One region of the Arthrobacter sp. 9E16 genome, then DNA from elsewhere that is predicted to be linked to it. Evidence: predicted binding sites of a transcription regulator. Region 1 holds the regulator's gene; the other holds the start of a gene.
The links. The regulator Rex, encoded in region 1, represses fermentation and respiration genes when NADH is low (regulators of the CRP and FNR family bind a similar motif). The targets are predictions, from matches to a motif close to CTTGTGAANNNNTTCACAAG.
Positions count from the first base shown of each region.

Region 2: the regulator Rex is predicted to act here: its motif matches at 3,312-3,331, upstream of CXR00_RS16115 (queuosine precursor transporter).

Region 1 covers NZ_PJIU01000001.1:683,538-692,420, reverse strand. The annotation lists gene CXR00_RS03260 (acetoin utilization protein AcuC) at 1-190, shown strand, start outside; gene CXR00_RS03255 (helix-turn-helix transcriptional regulator) at 274-831, shown strand; gene gdhA (NADP-specific glutamate dehydrogenase) at 914-2,254, shown strand; gene CXR00_RS03245 (helix-turn-helix domain-containing protein) at 2,438-2,650, shown strand; gene CXR00_RS03240 (AURKAIP1/COX24 domain-containing protein) at 2,798-2,896, shown strand; gene CXR00_RS03235 (HAD family phosphatase) at 2,981-3,793, opposite strand; gene CXR00_RS03230 (glutaredoxin family protein) at 3,879-4,169, shown strand; gene CXR00_RS03225 (redox-sensing transcriptional repressor Rex) at 4,200-4,907, shown strand; gene CXR00_RS03220 (hypothetical protein) at 4,935-5,642, opposite strand; gene CXR00_RS03215 (hypothetical protein) at 5,854-6,642, opposite strand; gene CXR00_RS03210 (YceI family protein) at 6,814-7,359, opposite strand; gene CXR00_RS03205 (histidine phosphatase family protein) at 7,500-8,162, shown strand; gene CXR00_RS03200 (TlpA disulfide reductase family protein) at 8,256-8,855, shown strand; gene CXR00_RS03195 (cytochrome c biogenesis CcdA family protein) at 8,861-8,883, shown strand, end outside.
Region 2 covers NZ_PJIU01000004.1:77,626-86,508, forward strand. The annotation lists gene CXR00_RS16095 (polysaccharide pyruvyl transferase family protein) at 1-1,041, shown strand, start outside; gene thiD (bifunctional hydroxymethylpyrimidine kinase/phosphomethylpyrimidine kinase) at 1,124-1,969, opposite strand; gene CXR00_RS16105 (hypothetical protein) at 2,067-2,543, opposite strand; gene CXR00_RS16110 (TetR/AcrR family transcriptional regulator) at 2,536-3,213, opposite strand; gene CXR00_RS16115 (queuosine precursor transporter) at 3,463-4,203, shown strand; gene tgt (tRNA guanosine(34) transglycosylase Tgt) at 4,212-5,486, opposite strand; gene CXR00_RS16125 (FUSC family protein) at 5,674-6,723, shown strand; gene CXR00_RS16130 (DUF6707 family protein) at 6,776-7,648, opposite strand; gene CXR00_RS16135 (NUDIX hydrolase family protein) at 7,710-8,249, opposite strand; gene CXR00_RS16140 (YdeI family protein) at 8,365-8,883, shown strand, end outside.

The DNA.
Region 1 (8,883 bases):
GGAACCGTGGCGTAAGTATGTGAAGGAGCACTACGGAGAAGACTCCCCGCCGATGATGGGTGACGGCGTGGAACTCTGGTGGCGGTCCTGGGAAGTTGGTTATGATCCCAACGACGAGATTGACCGCACGGTGATGGCTACCCGCAAAGAGGTTTTTCCGCTGCACGGACTCGATCCCTGGTTTGATTAGCAGCGCGCGGCCGGGACGGGACGGGAACCTGCCCGAGTCCGCCAAAACCGGGCTTTCCCCGGGGAACGGATAAAGTGGGTGTCATGGTCATCGATGATGTTTTTGCGGTCATTGCGGAAGGCACCCGCCGTGAACTGCTGGGAGCGCTGCGCAGCGGAGACAAATCCGTGGGCACACTCGTGGAGGAGCTGGAAGTCAGCCAGCCCACTGTGTCGAAGCACCTGAAGGTTCTCCGTGAGGCTGGTCTGGTCAGCATGCGGGCCGAGGGGCAAAAGCGCTATTACTCGCTGCAGACAGCTCCGCTGGAGGAGATTGTGCTGTGGCTGCGCGCCTTTGACCTGCCCTCGTTCTCGGCGGCATCCGCTGCAGACTCCCGGCTGGCGGCGTCCGTAACCGCGGGATCGGCAGTTGCGCCCTCACGTCAGGCAAGGCCGCTGTTCACCGGCCGGCCAGGGGCGCCGGATCCCCGTTCCGCAGCGGCGGCCTCAGCCGCCGCGCTGGAGCCCGGAAGTGCAGAGGCATCACCTGCCGGCGTGGATCCGGCCCTCGCACCCCATCTGGGCCGCACTGTGGGCAGGGCTGCGGAACGCGCCGCAGACCTGCTGGGGCAGTTCCCGAAGTTCCGGCGTCGCCGCTCCTAGCCCTTCTTTCGCCGTCACACATCGCAGGCACGGCGCGCAAACGCTAGCGTAGAAGAGGAAATACGCTAAGGAGCATCACACCATGGACCCAACACTCATCAGCGTCCGGGATGAAGTCTTTCGCCGCAATCCGGGCGAAACTGAATTCCATCAGGCGGTAGTCGAAGTTTTCGACAGTTTGGAGCCGGTGCTCCGGAAGCACCCTGAGTTCCGCGACGCCGCCATCCTGGAACGCATCTGTGAACCGGAACGCCAGATCATTTTCCGTGTTCCCTGGGTCGATGACAAAGGCCAGGTGCAAATCAACCGCGGTTTCCGAGTGGAGTTCAACTCGGCGCTCGGCCCGTTCAAGGGGGGCCTGCGGTTCCATCCCTCGGTCTACCTGGGCATCGTGAAGTTCCTCGGCTTCGAGCAGATTTTCAAGAATGCCCTGACCGGGATGCCCATCGGCGGAGGCAAAGGCGGATCCGATTTTGACCCGCGCGGCAAAACGGACGCCGAAGTCATGCGCTTCTGCCAGTCCTTCATGACCGAGCTTTACCGCCACATTGGCGAGTACACGGACGTCCCTGCGGGGGACATCGGTGTGGGTGGACGCGAAATCGGTTACCTGTTTGGCCAGTACAAGCGGATCACGAACCGATACGAGTCCGGCGTGCTGACCGGCAAAGGCACCAGCTGGGGCGGTTCGCTGGTACGGCCCGAGGCCACCGGCTTCGGCGTGGTGCTGTTCGTCGAGGAAATGCTCAAGAGCCGCAGCCTGAGCCTGGACGGGCAGCGCGTCATTGTCTCCGGCTCCGGAAACGTGGCCATCAACGCCATCGCAAAAGCACAGTCACTCGGTGCAAACGTCATTGCATGTTCCGATTCCCAGGGTTACGTAGTGGATGAATCGGGCATTGATGTACCCCTGCTGCGCGAAGTGAAAGAGGTGGAGCGCGGCCGGATGACCGACTATGCCAAGCGCCGGGGCAGCTCAGCAACCTATGTTCCCGGCGGCTCCATCTGGGACGCCGGCGCCACAGTGGCCCTGCCCTGTGCCACGCAGAACGAGTTGAACGCCGGTGACGCCCGGACGCTGGTGAAATCCGGAGTCCTGGCAGTCGCAGAGGGCGCCAACATGCCCTGCACGCCCGAGGCCATTGAAATCTTCCAGGAAGCCGGCGTGCTGTTTGGCCCCGGCAAGGCTGCCAACGCCGGCGGCGTAGCCACCTCGGCGCTGGAAATGCAGCAGAACGCCAGCCGCGATTCATGGTCCTTCGAGCACACCGAACGCCGGCTGACCGAGATCATGGTCAACATCCACGACAACTGTGCGCAGACGGCGGAAAAGTACGGCTCACCCGGAAACTATGTGGTGGGGGCGAACATCAACGGTTTTGTCCGGGTGGCCGATGCCATGCTCGCCCAGGGCGTGATCTGAGCCCGGAGGCTCTCCGGCCGAAAGGATGGATTGGAGGCCTAAGATGGCCCGCCAACTTCACTGGGGTGACGTGAGACACTAGAGTGGAAGACCGGACAGCATTCCCTTGGCAGGCATCCGCGTCTGAGGACTCACCTGCCGTGCAGCTTGGTGGCTGCACATCAGCAAAGGAACAAAAGGCATATGGCAGACGAGGGCAATTTCTCGGACGTTCGGTTTCTGACCGTGTCGGAAGTCGCGGATGTCATGCGTGTGTCCAAGATGACCGTGTACCGGCTGGTGCACTCCGGCGAGCTGCCGGCCGTCCGTTTCGGGCGCTCCTACCGGGTGCCTGAATCCGCGGTGCAGCAGGTGCTTAAAAACGCCGTCGCCGACCGCCGAACAGACACCGCGTAGCGCTGTCACTGGATACCGCGGCGAGGCGGTACCCTGTTAAAGAACGTTTTACACCGTGGCAATTAACTGCCGGTGTCGACGCGCGGGTGCCAACGGTGCCGAAGCGTTGGAGCCGGCGTCTGACTATTTCAAGTTTGTGAGGACTCTGTGGGTTCAGTAATTAAGAAGCGCCGCAAGCGTATGGCAAAGAAGAAGCATCGTAAGCTGCTTCGCAAGACCCGCCACCAGCGTCGTAACAAGAAGTAACCAGGATCTTTCCTGGACAAACCCGCCGCCCCTTGGGCCGGCGGGTTTGTCATTTAACCAAAAGCCCCGGATGTGGCCGGAAGACTAGCGGGAGCGGACCCAGGAAAATCCGCGCCACAGGCCGTAAGCGCCTCCGGCCACCGTGGCACCTTTTAGCCCCAGGGTTGCGGCGCGCCGGCCGGACCGGAAGTCATAGATGGGCCAGTTGCGGTCCCGGGCATGGCGGCGCAGCCGGGCATCGGGGTTGATGGCCACGGGGTGGCCCACGATGCTCAGCAGGGGGACGTCGTTATAGGAATCGCTGTACGCCCAGCAATGCTGCAGATCGAGGTTTTCCTTTTCCGCGAGCACCCGCACGCCTTCGGCTTTGGCGGGGCCGTGGAGGAACTCGCCCACCAGGCGTCCGGTGTAGAGGCCGCCGTCGATTTCACTGACCGTTCCCAGCGCCCCGGTCAGGTGCAGCCGGTCAGCAATCACGGAGGCCACCTCCACGGGGGTCCCGGTGACGAGCCAGACCGGCCGGCCGGATTTCATATGCTGCTCGGTGAGAGCACGGGTTCCCGGCCAAATCTTGGATTCGATCATCTCGTCATAGACTTCTTCGCCCAGAATGCGGATGTCCGAGGCTGCCAGCCCGGTGGCCAGCGTCAGGGCGGCATCGCGCACTGAGTGAACATCCTTGAGATTCTCGCCCTGCAGCATAAACCGCAGCTGTTTGCGGGCAAAGCCGAACGCTTCGCGAAGCGTGAACACCCGGCGCTGGTACATCTTGCGCCCCACATGGAAAAGGCTTGCTCCGCGCATCAGAGTGTTGTCGACGTCGAAGAAGGCAGCCTCGCCAGGTTTGACCGCCGCTGCCATGGGCTCGACGGCTCGTACTGCGGTGGTTCTGGGCATACCCCGAGTCTACGCAAAAAGTTGGTCCGAACGGCCCGTGACTAAAAGCGGCAGGAGAAATAGACGGAGCGGCTAATTTAGAGGTATGACTTCTTCACCGGCTGCTCCGGACCTGCTCCTGCTTACCCGACCGGGGTGCCATTTGTGTGCCGATGCGCGCAAGGTGCTGGAACGAATCAGCAGGGATTTGTCCATTGAGTGGCGCGAACAGTCCATTGAAGGCGATGCGGATCTGACGTCCCGGTTCGGCGAAGAGATTCCCGTGCTGATGATCGACGGCGTGCAGCGGGACTTCTGGCAGCTGGACGAGGCGAGGATCCGCCGGCTCCTGGAAGAGGGATGGCCCGGGCTTCGTCCGGACTCCCGCCGGGCATAGAGTGGAAATCCACCGACGGATAGAGACTTTGTGAGCAATTCTGAGGAACCCGCACCGGCAGGAGCAGTTGTCCACCGGCACATTCCGCCTGCCTCCCTGGCCCGGCTCACCATTTACCTGCGGGCGCTGGGCGCGCTGCTGGCGGAGGGTGTGGAGCGCGTCTCGTCCGACGAACTGGCGGCAGCGGCGGGAGTCAACTCTCCGAAACTACGCAAAGACCTGTCCTACCTGGGCTCCTACGGAACCCGCGGCGTGGGATATGAGGTCTCCTACCTGAGCGACCAGATCTCAGCTGCGCTGGGGCTGACGCGCAATTGGCGGGTTGCCATCATAGGCGCCGGAAACCTCGGCAAGGCGCTGGCAGGATATCCGGGGTTCGGATCGCGCGGCTTCGAAGTGGTGGCCCTGTTTGACGCCGATCAAATGGTCGTAGGACAGGAAGTTGGCTGGCTGCGGGTGAGCCCCGTCAAGGATTTGGAAGCCGTGGTTCACCGTACGCGGGCCAACATGGCGGTGCTGGCTGTTCCCGCCGAGGTGGCCCAGGAATTGTGTGACAGCGTTATCGCAAGCGGCATTACCAGCATCCTGAGCTTCGCGCCGGTGGTGCTCCAGGTTCCGGATCACGTTCAGCTGCGCAAGGTGGACATGGCCACCGAACTTCAGATCCTGGCCTACCACGCCCAGCGGGCCCAGGCCTCGGATATAGCGGCGCAGGCGCGGGCCCGGCTGGCCACGTAGTAGTGGAGCCGCCGTCGCGGTTCCGGGTCAGGACTCGCCGAGATACTGGCTCCGCCTGGGCCGGAAGTACCTGGCGCAGTCCCGCCGGTACAGCAGTGCCAGGCCCAGGGCGGCCACCAGCAGCGCAACCGTTTGGGGAACCACGGCGTTCAGGACGGCCCAGACCAGTGCCGAGGCGACCAGGACCGAGCCTCCGATGCGAGCCCAGTTCCGTCCTTCCCGAATCATGGAGGCGAACAGCAGATAGAGGCCGAAGACCACAAGCGTGGCAGCCAAGGTCACGAATTGCAGAACCGCTGCGTATTCGCCGGTGTCAACGCCCAGCTCTCCCAATTGGACGACGAGAGGCGGCATCTCGGTGACGGGCGCCCGGCTGGCTTGCACGCCGCTGATGAGGCTGATGCAGCCGGCCAGCATAATCAGGGCATAGGCCACCCGGACGGCACGCGGCCGCGGGCCCTTCCATTCGCTGTAGGGAATACGGGCAGGCAAAGCAGGAGCGGGGACCGCAGAGGGCATATCGGGAACCACCACGCCGGCCACCTCTCTGTGCCTGGGTGCCGGCGGCGCCGGATGTTTTTCCGTGGGCCGGGCAGCGGACAGCGGCTCGCCGCCGGGTTCCCTGGGGCCGGATCGCGCTGTTCGGATGCGTGCAGTGACCAATGTCCGCACCTTGGTGCCCAGGGCGGAAACACGGGTTTTTTGTGGATCGGGGGAAGCAGGAAGGGAACTCATCGCGGGTGCCGCCTTCGTCCAAAGGGATACGCTCTCCGCGCCTGGATGGGCTGCCCATCCCAGCGGGAGATCAAACGCTACGCCGCTTCCCTGCTGTTGTGACCACTGCAGGCCCTCTCCGGGAGGCCCGGGCACCAAAAAAGCCGGTCCGTGGAAACGGTCCGGCTTCTTTGGTGCGTGCCGCCTCAGCAGCGGCTGCCTTGGAGGTCCGTCAGTAGGGTCCGAAACGCGGCTGACTGCGGAAATGTGGCTGGGACTCAGGGCGGTACAGCAAGAAAACGCCGGCGATTCCGGCCAATGTGCCCAGCATGTTCAGCAGGTTCAGCGGCGAGGAGAAGGCCATTCCGGCCACCAGGGAAAGCAGCAGCCCGACGGCGGATATCGCCGCGAACACCGTGGCAACAATCCGTGCCCAGTTCTTGCCCTTGCGGATCAGGACGGCAAGCAGGACATAGATCAGCAGAGCGATCGCCGCCATCACCACACCGACCGTCACGAACGAACTTCGCATCAGCTCCGCGGTGACACCGGCGTCCTCCATGACCCGGCGGTCTTCGGGAGGAAGTGTGGCCAGGGGATCGTCGGCGGTGGAGAGCACCGTGATAATCGTGGACAGGAAGGTCACGATGCCGGCCGCGATGATGAGCCAGAAGCCAGTCATAACCTCGCGGGGCGCAGGCCCCTTGGCACCCGGAACCGGCCCGCCTGATCCCGGATACGCATACCCGGAGGGCTGCGGTGCCTGGTAGCCGTAAGGGCTTTGCGGCTGGCCGTAGGGCTGCCCGTACGGCTGCTGTCCATAGGGCTGGCCATACGGGGAGGAAGGCTGGCCGGGCTGATTGGCGGATCCAGGCTGGCCATAGGCAGGGTACGGCTGGTCCTGCCCATACTGGGGCTGCTGGGGCAGCCGCTGTCCGTATTTGGGCTGGTCATCCGCCGGGCCGGGAATTGGTGGAACGAACGGATCCTGCGGATCCGGATTATTCGGTGGGGTACTCATCGCCGCCTGCTTGCTCGTTGGTGCGGGTACTGCTCCCTGCAAAGGACCGACCGGGCAGGAAAGCAGTAATCGGTTCCCATCCAGCCTATCCCGGGGCATAAACGACGGACACCCCGGCCCGAAGGCCGGGGTGTCCGCTGCGGCCCGCCGGAGCGGGATCAAATGTCTTGGTTAGGCTGCGGCCACGAAGGCTGCGTCAACGCTGATGGTCACCTTGTCACCGACAAGGACGCCGCCGGTTTCCAGAGCGGCATTCCAGGTCAGGCCGAAGTCCTTGCGGCTGATGACGGTGGAACCGGAGAAGCCGGCGCGGGTGGCGCCGAAGGGATCCACGGCTACGCCGTTGAACTCGGTGTCCAGGACCACCGGACGGGTAATGCCCTTGATCGTGAGGTCGCCGGACACCCGGTAGGTTTCACCGGAGCCCTCGATGCCGGTGACGGTGAAGGTCAGCTCGGGGAACTGCTCGACGTCGAAGAAGTCGGCGCCCTTGACATGGCCGTCGCGGTTGGCGTCGTTCGAGTTGAAGGAAGCTGACTGGATGACGGCGTTGATGGCGGAATCCTCAAGCGAGGGACCGATTTCCATCACGGCGGTGACGTCGTCAAAGTTGCCGCGCACCTTGCTGATGCCCGCGTGGCGGACAGTGAAACCGATCTCGCTGTGCGAGCCGTCGAGGGTCCAGGTACCGGTGGTGAGTCCGCTGGGGATCATGATGTGCTCCTGCTGCTGGTAGGTATCGGGGCGCTGCCCGCTGCATGTCCATGCATTTGCATCAACTATCGCACGGTTTAGTTCAAGCTTCAAGCATTGTGACGAATTTAGTCCTGCGCACTCTCTCTGCGAAACTTAGGAACATGTCGCGTGCCTCGATCCATCTCGTCCGCCATGGAGAAGTCTTCAACCCTGACGGAGTCCTTTATGGACGCCTGCCGGAGTTCCACCTGTCGGAGCTGGGCCAGCAGATGGCCCGCCGTGTCGCCGGATACTTTGAGGCGCAAAAGAACGACGGCGCCAAGCTGGTTCATCTGGTGGCCTCACCGCTGACCCGGGCGCAGGAGACCGCCGCACCGATCGCCGCATCCCTGGGCCTGGACATCACCACCGACGAGCGCATCCTGGAAGCAACCAACAAGTTCGAAGGGCTCTCCGGCGTCACCAGCCGGCTGCGCAACCCGAAATACTGGCCGCTGATGTACAACCCCTTCAAGCCGTCCTGGGGTGAACCGTATGCCGCCCAGGCCGAGCGGGTCATGGCTGCCGTGACGGATGCACGGCTGCGCGCCACCGAGCTCGGCGGGGACCGCGCCGAAGCCGTGCTGGTCAGCCACCAGCTGCCCATCTGGGTTACCCGGCTGTCCGCCGAGGGCCGCAAACTCTGGCATGATCCGCGCAACCGCCAGTGCACCCTTACCTCGGTAACCTCCCTGGATTTCGACGGCGACACCCTCATTGGTGTCCGGTACGCCGAGCCCTCCGCCGACCTTCTCCCCGGTGCAGCGAGCATCCCGGGAGCATAATAGAATTACTACGCGTTGTAGAAGTGGCCCCCCTGCCGCGATGAAAGCTGGAAATAGTTGAAGAATCCTCAGAGCACTCCCCAGCCGGATGCCATGCGCCGCCGCTCCTTCCTGAAGCTGGGCGCCGGCCTGGCCCTCGGTGTGCCCGCAGTGGCGGCAGCATCGGGCTGCGCGGTGGAGGATCCGCTGGCAGCGCAGGCCAAAGCGGGGGACAACAAGAACTACATCGCCGGTGACGGCTCCGTCACCGAATATGCCTCTGACCAGCGCGGCGAGCCCGTGCAGCTGGAAGGCACCCTGTTTGACGGCACCACCGTCTCGTCGTCGGAATTCGCCGGCAGCGTGGTGGTGCTGAACTTCTGGTACGCCGCCTGTGCGCCCTGCCGTAAGGAAGCTCCGGATCTGGTGGAACTTCACGACACGTTCGAACCCGAGGGGGCACGCTTCTTCGGAGTGAACATCAGGGATGAACGCAATACTGCGGAAGCCTTTGAACGGTCGTTCAGCATTCCCTATCCCAGCTTCCAGGACAAGGACGGCGGAATCCTGCTGGCCATGACCCAGTTCGTGCCGCCGTCGGCCGTTCCCACCACGCTGGTCCTGGACCGTGAAGGCCGTGTGGCTGCGCGCATCCTGGGCCTGGCGGACAAGGGCACCTTGAAGGCCCTGATCTCCGACGCGCTGGCAGCCTAGCCGGCATGCTTCCCTCAGCCCTCGCCGC
Region 2 (8,883 bases), on a different contig from region 1:
GTTGTGGTCTCCGGGCAGACGCTGGGGCCGCAGCTCAGCGCCGCGGACACCGTAGTCCTGGCCGATCTGCTCCGCGCCGCGGAGTTGACCTCCGTGCGGGAGCAATCTTCAGCTGAACTCGCGCGCCGCATTGGTGTTCCCGCCGTGCGGGGGGTGGACGACGCGTCATTCCTGTCCGGAGGGCGCACCTTTGATCCGCCGGAACCCCGGTACGTAGCGGTCACAATTTCTCCGCTTTCCGGTTCCCTGGAAAATCTATATGCCTTGCTGGGCGCGGAGTTGGACGCTCTGCACCGTCAAACCGGGCTGCCTGTGCTGTTCCTTCCCCATGTAGGGATCGGAGACGAGGACGGTTGGGACAAGTCCGCCCATGCCCGCATTGCCGAGTCCATGTCCTCTCCCTTCCGCCTCATGCCGGTTCTCACCGCACGGGAAACTGCTGCACTGACTGCCGGCGCTTCGCTGATTGTGACGTCCCGTTACCACCCGGCGGTATTCGGGCTTTCCCGCTCAGTGCCCGTTGTCGGCCTTGCCGTGGATGATTACAGTGCGGTTCGGCTGAAGGGCGTCTTGGCCAACTGGGGTCTTGATGATTTTGTCCTTCCGCTTCCGGGGCTGCAGGAGGGGCTGCTGGCTCCGGCCCTGACAGAGGTCTGGGAGCGGAAGGAGGAAGTATCAGCTCATCTGGGCACAGTCCTGCCCGCCCGGAACCGTTGGTCCAAGCAGTGGTGGGACGGTGTGACGGCAGTCTTCTCGGACCGGGCAGTATCCGGCCCGCCGCAGGATCTTCCGCCGGTGCCCGTCTTTCGCGCTGCCGGGCAGTGGGCGGCATCAGCCAGGGCCCTTGGCGAGAAGTTCTACGCGCAGTCTGCGATGGCTGCCCAGTCCGAGGCCGAGGAGGATCGGCTGGGGTCCTACCTCGCACAAGCGCACGGGGAGCTGGCCTCCCTGCGGGCTGAACACCGGCGGCTGGTGAACTCCCGAACGGTCAAGACGGCTCTTTCCCTGCACCGGGTGTACGCGAAGCTTCGCCGGCGTTAACCGGCGGCGTTAACTGATGCCGCAGAAGGTACCGGCTGCCATTGGCCACCGGTACCTTCTGCGGACCAAAGTTGCAGGGTTATTACAGCGCCGGGCCATTCCCCGCGTTACCCTGCCACAGGGCGTCAAACGGGGTGTGGGAGGAAACCCGGTTCCGGATCCCCTCGGTCACAAAAGCCTTTGCGGTCTTCGCCGCTTCCAGCGGGGTGGCTCCCTTGGCGAGCTCGGCAGTAATGGCTGCCGCCAGGGTGCAGCCGGCGCCGCTGACAGCCACTTCGCCGACCTTGGGCGCCCGGAGCACTTCCATCGTCTGGCCGTCGTAAAACACATCCACGGCGTCGTCGCCCTCCAGGCGTACTCCGCCCTTGGCGAGTACCACGGCTCCGGACGCTTCGTGGATGCGGCGGGCTGCCTCCTGCAGGTCTTCGACGCTTTCGATGGAGTCCATGCCGGACAAGGACATCGATTCAAAGTGGTTGGGGGTAACGAAGGTTGCCAGCGGCAGGATCTGCGCCTTGAGTGCCCGGTCCGTGTCCAGGGCGGCTCCCGGCTCCTGACCCTTGCAGATCAGCACCGGGTCAAGGACGATGTTGGTCCATTCCTGGCTCTGGAGGGCCTTGGCGACGGTGTCGATCGTGGCGGGCGTTCCCAGCATGCCGAGCTTAACAGTGGTCAGGTCATAGGCGGTCTGGATGGCCTCGAGCTGGTCACTGATGACCTGGGGTTCCACCGGGACAAAGCGGTGACTCCAGTTATCTTTCGGATCAAAGGAAACGATGCAGGTCAGGGCGGCTATCCCGTACGTTCCGAGTTCCTGGAACGTTTTTAGGTCGGCCTGGGCGCCGGCGCCGCCGGTGGCCTCGGAGCCGGCAATAGTCAGGGTGACGGCCGGGGAGGCTGTTTCGGCAGAGTGTGTGTTAGCAGACATGAGTCCATCTTCCACCCAAAGCGATCTTCGGTGCCACCGCGGCTTAATGCCGGACAGGCGGGGTGTTTGAGGCGGGAACAAGGCCCGGAACCGGAAGCTAGGCGCGGGCGAAAGGCCAGATGGCCGCCCGGCCGGCGGCCATGGCCAATCCGATGGCAACACCCATGAGCAGCGGCACCAGGACGGCATGAACGCTCAGCCCGATGATGACCCAGCCGAGCAACAGCGGCACGATAAAGAAGGCCAGCACGTGCAGGCCCTGGTGCTGGACGCCGCGCAGGAACCATCCCAGAAGCAGGGCGAGGGGAAGCGCGGTGAACAATCCGAGACCGGCTGCGTAGAAGGCGGCCACAATAACGGTCCAAACGTAGCCCCAGAAGTCCCGGGACGTCCCCCACCCCACCACAATTGTGGCGATTGCGGCCAGGACAATGCAGGCAACTCCGTATCCCAGTGCGACGGCCAGCGGGCCGGGTGGAACATATTGGTGCTGCGGCGCTACGGCGGCGGGAGCAGCCTGGGCGGGTATCAACGCGGGCGGAAGCACGACGTCGTCGCCGCCTTTGTCAGTCATCGCGTCGGGCTCCCTGGAAGAGGTGAACTACATCCTCCACAATATTGCGAACCACGGGCAGGCGGGAGAGGATGACCAGCTTCGCGGCCAGCGGAGCGACGTTCTCCACCAACCGGCGCGAGCGGCGCTGCCCCGGCGAGCGGTCATAAATCCAAAAAAGTGTCACCCCCATGTGCACCAGCCACAGGAGCTCGGGCAGGTCGTCGCGGATGGCAAGCGGCGGCTGCGGGCGTGACACGGTGACGGCCTGGCGGAACATGGCGATCGATTTGGCCCGGCCAACTCCCGTATCCGCACCGGCGCGGCTGCCCTGCGGGGAGGCCGACGACGGCGGCATGGCAGTGCGCAGGAAATGGGCGCCAAAATCGTGAAACGGGCCCATGACGTCCAAGTTGGCCAACAGAATCAGGCGCAGGTGCTCACCCAGGTTGTGTCCGTCGCGAAGAAGGGGCAGGGCGGCGCTGCGGTGTTCATCCTGCAGATGCCGGTACAACTCGGCAACGAGTTCATCTTTGGAGCGGAAGTAATAGTAAGCATTGCCCACTGACACCCCTGCCGTTTCGGCGATGCAGCGCATGGTGGTGTCGGCGTAGCCCCGGGTGCGGAACAGGGTGAGGGCGGAATCAACCAACAGCCGTCGGGTCTTTTCACTCTTGACCGTCGCCGTCATCAGCGCTCCTTAGTTCAGTTGTTGGCGCTGGTTCGGTTAGAGGCGCAGATCCGCTTATGTGCGCCCGGTTTCCGGCACGCCTGCAAGAATACAGCACTTTTTTGAACGTGTTCAAAAAAGACGATGGCGGTGCGGCCGGGCAGAACGTGGCAGAATTGACGGCGGCCCCCTGCGGGCCGCCCGGTGCAGCGGGCACAGTGCTAATACAGCCGGCGGAAGCCAGGCGAACCACTAGGAAACGGAAGACCCATGCACACCTCCACCGGCATCGATCCGGCGCCTGCTCCGGCATTTGCCGTCCGCGGCAGCTCTCACTACGACATCATCCTGACGCTCATGTGCGTGGTGATCGTCATTTCCAATATCGGCGCCACCAAGGGCGTGGTGCTGGGGCCGTTCTTCGGCGACTTCAGCATCGTGACCGACGGAGGGTTTTTCCTCTTCCCGCTGGCCTACATCCTCGGCGACGTCATTAGCGAGGTCTACGGCTTCAAGGCGGCGCGGCGGGCCATCTTCACGGGCTTTGCGGTTGCGGCACTGGCTGCGGCCAGTTTTGCCGTGATCATCGCACTGCCGGGATTCGACGACGACTACGGGCAGGCCAAACAGGCGGCGCTGGAGCTGGCACTGGGTCCGGTGTGGCAAATCGTGCTGGCCAGCCTGCTCGGCTTCCTGGCCGGACAAACCCTGAATTCCTGGGTCCTGGTCCGGATGAAGGAAAGGTTCCGGGAACGGGCGCTGATCGGACGGCTCATGGCCTCCACCGGCGTGGGAGAGTTCGCCGACACCCTGATCTTCTGCGCCATTGCCGCGCCGGTCATCGGCATCACCGACGCCGGCGGCTTCATCAATTACGTGATCTTCGGTTTCGTCTACAAGACGCTCATTGAGTTCCTGTTTGTTCCGGTTACCGCCGTGGTCATCAAGGCCATCAAGAAGCGCGAACCGAGTTACGGCGCTGCAGTGCCTGCCGGTACGCCGGAAGGCTGAGCTGCCGGCTAGACCTTGGCGCTGTAATAGTTCCCGAGCGTTTCGGCCTTGAAGTCGAAGAACGATCCGTTTTCAATGGCCAGCCGTGCGTCGTCCACAAGCTTCACCGTGAAGCGTTCATTGTGGATCGACACCAGGGTGGAGGCAACCATTTCCTTGGCCCGGAACAGGTGGTGGATGTACGCCTTCGTATAGTGCGCGCAGGCATAGCAGTCGCAGCCCTCCACCAGGGGAGTGAAGTCCTTTTTGAAGCGGGCGTTGGAGAGGTTCAGCCGCCCGTGCGGCGTGTAAAACGCCGACGTGCGGGCCACGCGGGTAGGGGAGACGCAGTCGAAGGTGTCGGCACCGTTTTCAATGGCGGTGAAGATGTCGTCCGGTTCGGAAATCCCCAACAGGTGGCGAGGCTTGTCTTCGGGCAGTTCCTCGGTGCACCAGCGCACGATCGTTCCGAGGTTTTCCTTCTCGAGGGCTCCGCCGATGCCGAACCCGTCAAAGTCCATGGCGCCCAGATCTCGGGAAGCCTTCCGGCGCAGGTCCTCATACTGGGCACCCTGCAGCACGCCGAACAGGGCCTGGTAGGGCTTTCCGACGCGCTCCTCGGTGAGCCGCTGATGCTCGGCGATGCAGCGCAGAGCCCATAGCCGGGTGCGTTCCAATGACATTTCCTGATACTCGCGGGAGTTCATCAGCGTGGTCAGCTCATCGAACGCGAACATGATGTCGGCGCCGATCTGGTGTTGGACCTGCATGGAGACTTCAGGCGTGAACCGGTGTTTGTCTCCGTTGAGATGGGACTTGAACCACACGCCGTCGTCATCGATGTGGGCCAGGCGTTCCTTGCCCGGAGCGACGGCGTCGTCCGCGCCGGTTGCGTGCGTGGTGCCGTCCGCATTCATGTTGATGACCTTCTTGAAGCCGGCGCCCAGGCTCATGACCTGGAAGCCGCCGGAATCGGTGAAGGTGGGGCCGGACCAGTTCATGAACTTGCCCAGCCCGCCCGCGGCGTCAAGCACGTCCGGACCGGGCTGGAGGTACAGGTGGTAGGCGTTGGCCAGGAGGGCCTGGGCGCCCAGATCCGCCATGGACTCGGGAAGGACCGCCTTGACGGTGGCCTTGGTGCCTACGGCAATAAAGGCCGGAGTGGCAATTTCGCCGTGCGGCGTGGTGATGGTGCCGGTGCGGCCCTGGAACTCACCGCCGTTGGCCTGCGTCTGCTCAGCTGAGGGGGCAGTGGTTTCACGCAGGCGCTTACCGAGGGCGAAGGAAAATGTTGAGGAGGACACCCCTCCATTTTGCCTTACCCGCCGACGCCGGCAGTCCGCCGGAGCCCGGGACGTTCCGGCTGGGATGCGCGCCACATATTTCCGGGTGCGGCAACAGGCGGGCGTACGGTGGAAAGGCCGGCATCGGCCGCACCCCAGACACCTGCAAAACGTACCTGAAAGCTGCCTCTTGAACCTGCTGCGCGATATGTTCCGGATCGCACCCGCCAACAACGATCATCAGGTGGCGGTGCGCTGTGGTCTGGGGGTGGGGATTCCCCTGCTGCTGCTCTTGGCTTTCGGCCGGATTGACCTGGCCATCTTTGCCACCTTTGGTGCCTTTACCGGCATCTACGGCCGGAATGAGCCGCATCGGCAGCGGTTCGGCCACCAGCTGCGGGCCGGTGCGCTGATGCTCGCTGTCATCATCGCCGGAGCGCTGACCTCCCGGCTGGAGCCGGACGCGTGGGGAATCGTCCTGGGCACCACCGCGGTGGCGGGACTGGGGACACTTGGCACCGGGTTCTGGCGGCTTCGTCCCACCGGTTCTCTGTTCCACATTTTTGCCTACGCCGCCATCTCTTCGGTGCCGAACCAGCCGCCCGTGTGGCAGGCACTCTTGGTGGCTGTGGGAACTGTTAGCTTTTCCGTGCTGCTCGGCCTGTCCGGGCGGCTCCATTCTGCGCACCGCACCCCGTGGGTGAAGCCTGAAAGGCCCCGCTTTACTGCCGCCCAGCGCAGAACCGTATGGATCGACGCGGGCCTCTACGCAATCGCTGCCGCGGTTGCCGGGTCCATCGCCACGTTGATGGGCATCGGCCACAATTACTGGGCGATGGTTGCGGCGACCGTGCCGCTGGTGGGGGTGGGCGTGCGCCACCGGCTCTACCGGGGCCTGCACCGCATCCTGGGGACCTTTGCCGGGCTGGTGCTGACCGCACTGATTCTGCTGCCAGGGCTGGAACCGTGGCAAATGGTCGTCGTGATTGCGCTGCTGCAGTTTGGGGCGGAAATGCTTGTGGTCCGGCAATATGCACTGGCCCAGGTGGTCGTCACGCCGCTGGCACTGGTCAGCACCGAGCTGGCGCATCCGAGCAACTCGGCGTTGCTGATCAAGGACCGGGCAGTGGAGACGGTTATCGGAGCGGCAGTGGGAATGGTCATGGTCCTGATCATTCACTTGCACAGCCGGCGCACGCGTCGCCGTGCGCAGCCGGAAGCGGCTTCGGGGCAGCTGCCGGCCGCGAGCCGGCCCTAGGGGTCCGGCCGCTACAGACGGCCCCGGCCGCTACAGACCGGGCCCCGGCCCGCTACAGGTCGAGGTTCAGGCCGCGGACGGCAATCAGCTCGTTGCGGATGCGCCGGTCCAGCTCATGCTCCGAAAGTGTCTGGGATCCGCCGTGGGCGCGCAGGTACAGCAGGGCATCCAGCCTCAGGACACGCCAGTCGCGTTCGCCGTGTTCATCGCCGGCCTCCCCTGCGCGGTGGATTTCCCGGTCATACAGGTTGGGTTCATTCAGCTGGCGCTGCAGCAGTTCCGCGGCCAGCTTGGCCTTCAACGGATCGCTTTCCGCTGCGTCTCCGGCGCGGACAGCCTGCGCATAGGCGGCTGAAGCTTCCTCGTCGCCCGCTTCATGGGTGATATGCGCGGCCAGGGAGAGGGCCCCCTGGATCCAGTTCCACCGGCCAAAGTTGCCGTCAAAGGGCAGCCCCGTGATGATGTTGCAGACCTGCAGGGCGTTTTCGGCGTCGTCCAGGTCCACGTACAGGGTGTGTGCCAAATCCCGGACGTCCTGCAGGTTGCTTCCGGACTTTACATTCAGTCCACGGCCGAGCCGTGCAGCCACTTCCTGGACACGGTCCGCATCCGGGTGCGCAGCGGCGGCCGCGGCAACGACTGCGGCATAGTCCTCCTCCTCCACCGGTGCCACCCGGACCGCGTCCGCCGGGGAACCGGACGGTGCCGGTGCCTGGACACGCACGGAGGAGCCGTAGGCCAGGCGCAGCGTCATGCCGTCTTCGAGAACAAGGAGAACCAGGGCGGGCACGCCGAAGTCGTCATTCTCCACGGAGCTGTCCTTCACCGGAGCCAGTGAGGTGCTTTCATGCACCGGAATTTGCCCGGGTGCAAGCAGCTCGGCATTGACCCGGAATGTGTAAGACTCCGGCTGGCTCTCAGGCATAGCAGATTCCTTCTCTTCGCAGCAGTCGGCCCTCAGTATATAAAGATGCTGTAACGGGTACTCAGCGGCCCCAGCTGGCCGATGCCAGTGCCTGCCGCAGCAGGTCACCGCGTCCCCCCGCGAACTCTGCATAAATGTCGGGGCTTAGCGCTTCCTCGGGCGTCAGCCAGGACAGTTCCAGGGCGTCCTGCCGGGGGTCGCATTCACCGGTGACGGGGATCAGGTAGGCCAGTGCGACGGCGTGCTGGCGCTCATCGGTCAATCCCGACTGGGAGGGGGAGGGGAAATACTCGGCCACGGCAAACGGAACCAGAGCCGGCGGCAGCTGGGGCAGGGCCATCGGGCCAAGGTCCTTTTCCAGATGGCGCAGCAGTGCGGCGCGAATGGTTTCCCGGTACATCACGCGTCCGGAGACAAAGGTCCGGACCATCTTGCCCTCGGCAGTGGCCTGCAGCAGCAGGCCCACTTCCGTGACGTAACCCAGGGGATCGCAGCGAACCGGAACGGCTTCGACATAGACCATCGGAAGCCGTTGCCTCGCCTCGCTGAGCTCATCTTCTGAAAGCCAGCCGGGATAGGGGTCAGGGGTACGAACACTCATAGAAGTGTTTTACCGCAAACCGGGGAACGCGCTCAGCCGACGCGCGGCGCTTTGGCCCTCGGCTGAACTGCCGAAGGTACTTTTGCCGGGTGCGGGACCGGTTTACGCTCTGAGGATGACCAGCAGCGACCCGCGGCCGCCACCGCCAAAGCCGCCGCCAAAATCACGGCCGAAGCCGCCGCCGAAGCCGCCGCTGCCCGAGCTGCTCCTCCCGCACGCGGAGGCATGGCGCACGTGGCTGGCAGCTCATCATGCAAGCTCGCCCGGGGTGCAGTTGATTCTGGGGCGAAAGGGCGGGACCGTAACAAACCTGTCCTACGCCGGAGCACTGCAGGAAGCGTTGTGCTTTGGCTGGATTGACGGACAGGCCAACAAACGCGACGGCGAAAGCTACCTTCAACGGTTCACTCCGCGGGGCAAGCGCAGCATCTGGAGCCTGCGCAACGTGGGATACGTGGAACAGCTGGAAGCTGAAGGCAGGATGCAACCGTCCGGACGCGCCGCCGTCGAGCAGGCAAAAGCCGACGGCCGCTGGGACAAAGCCTATGCGGGGCCCGCTACAGCTGTGATGCCCGCGGACCTGGTGGCTGCGATTGCCGCGGTGCCCGAGGCGCAGGCAACGTATGACATCTTG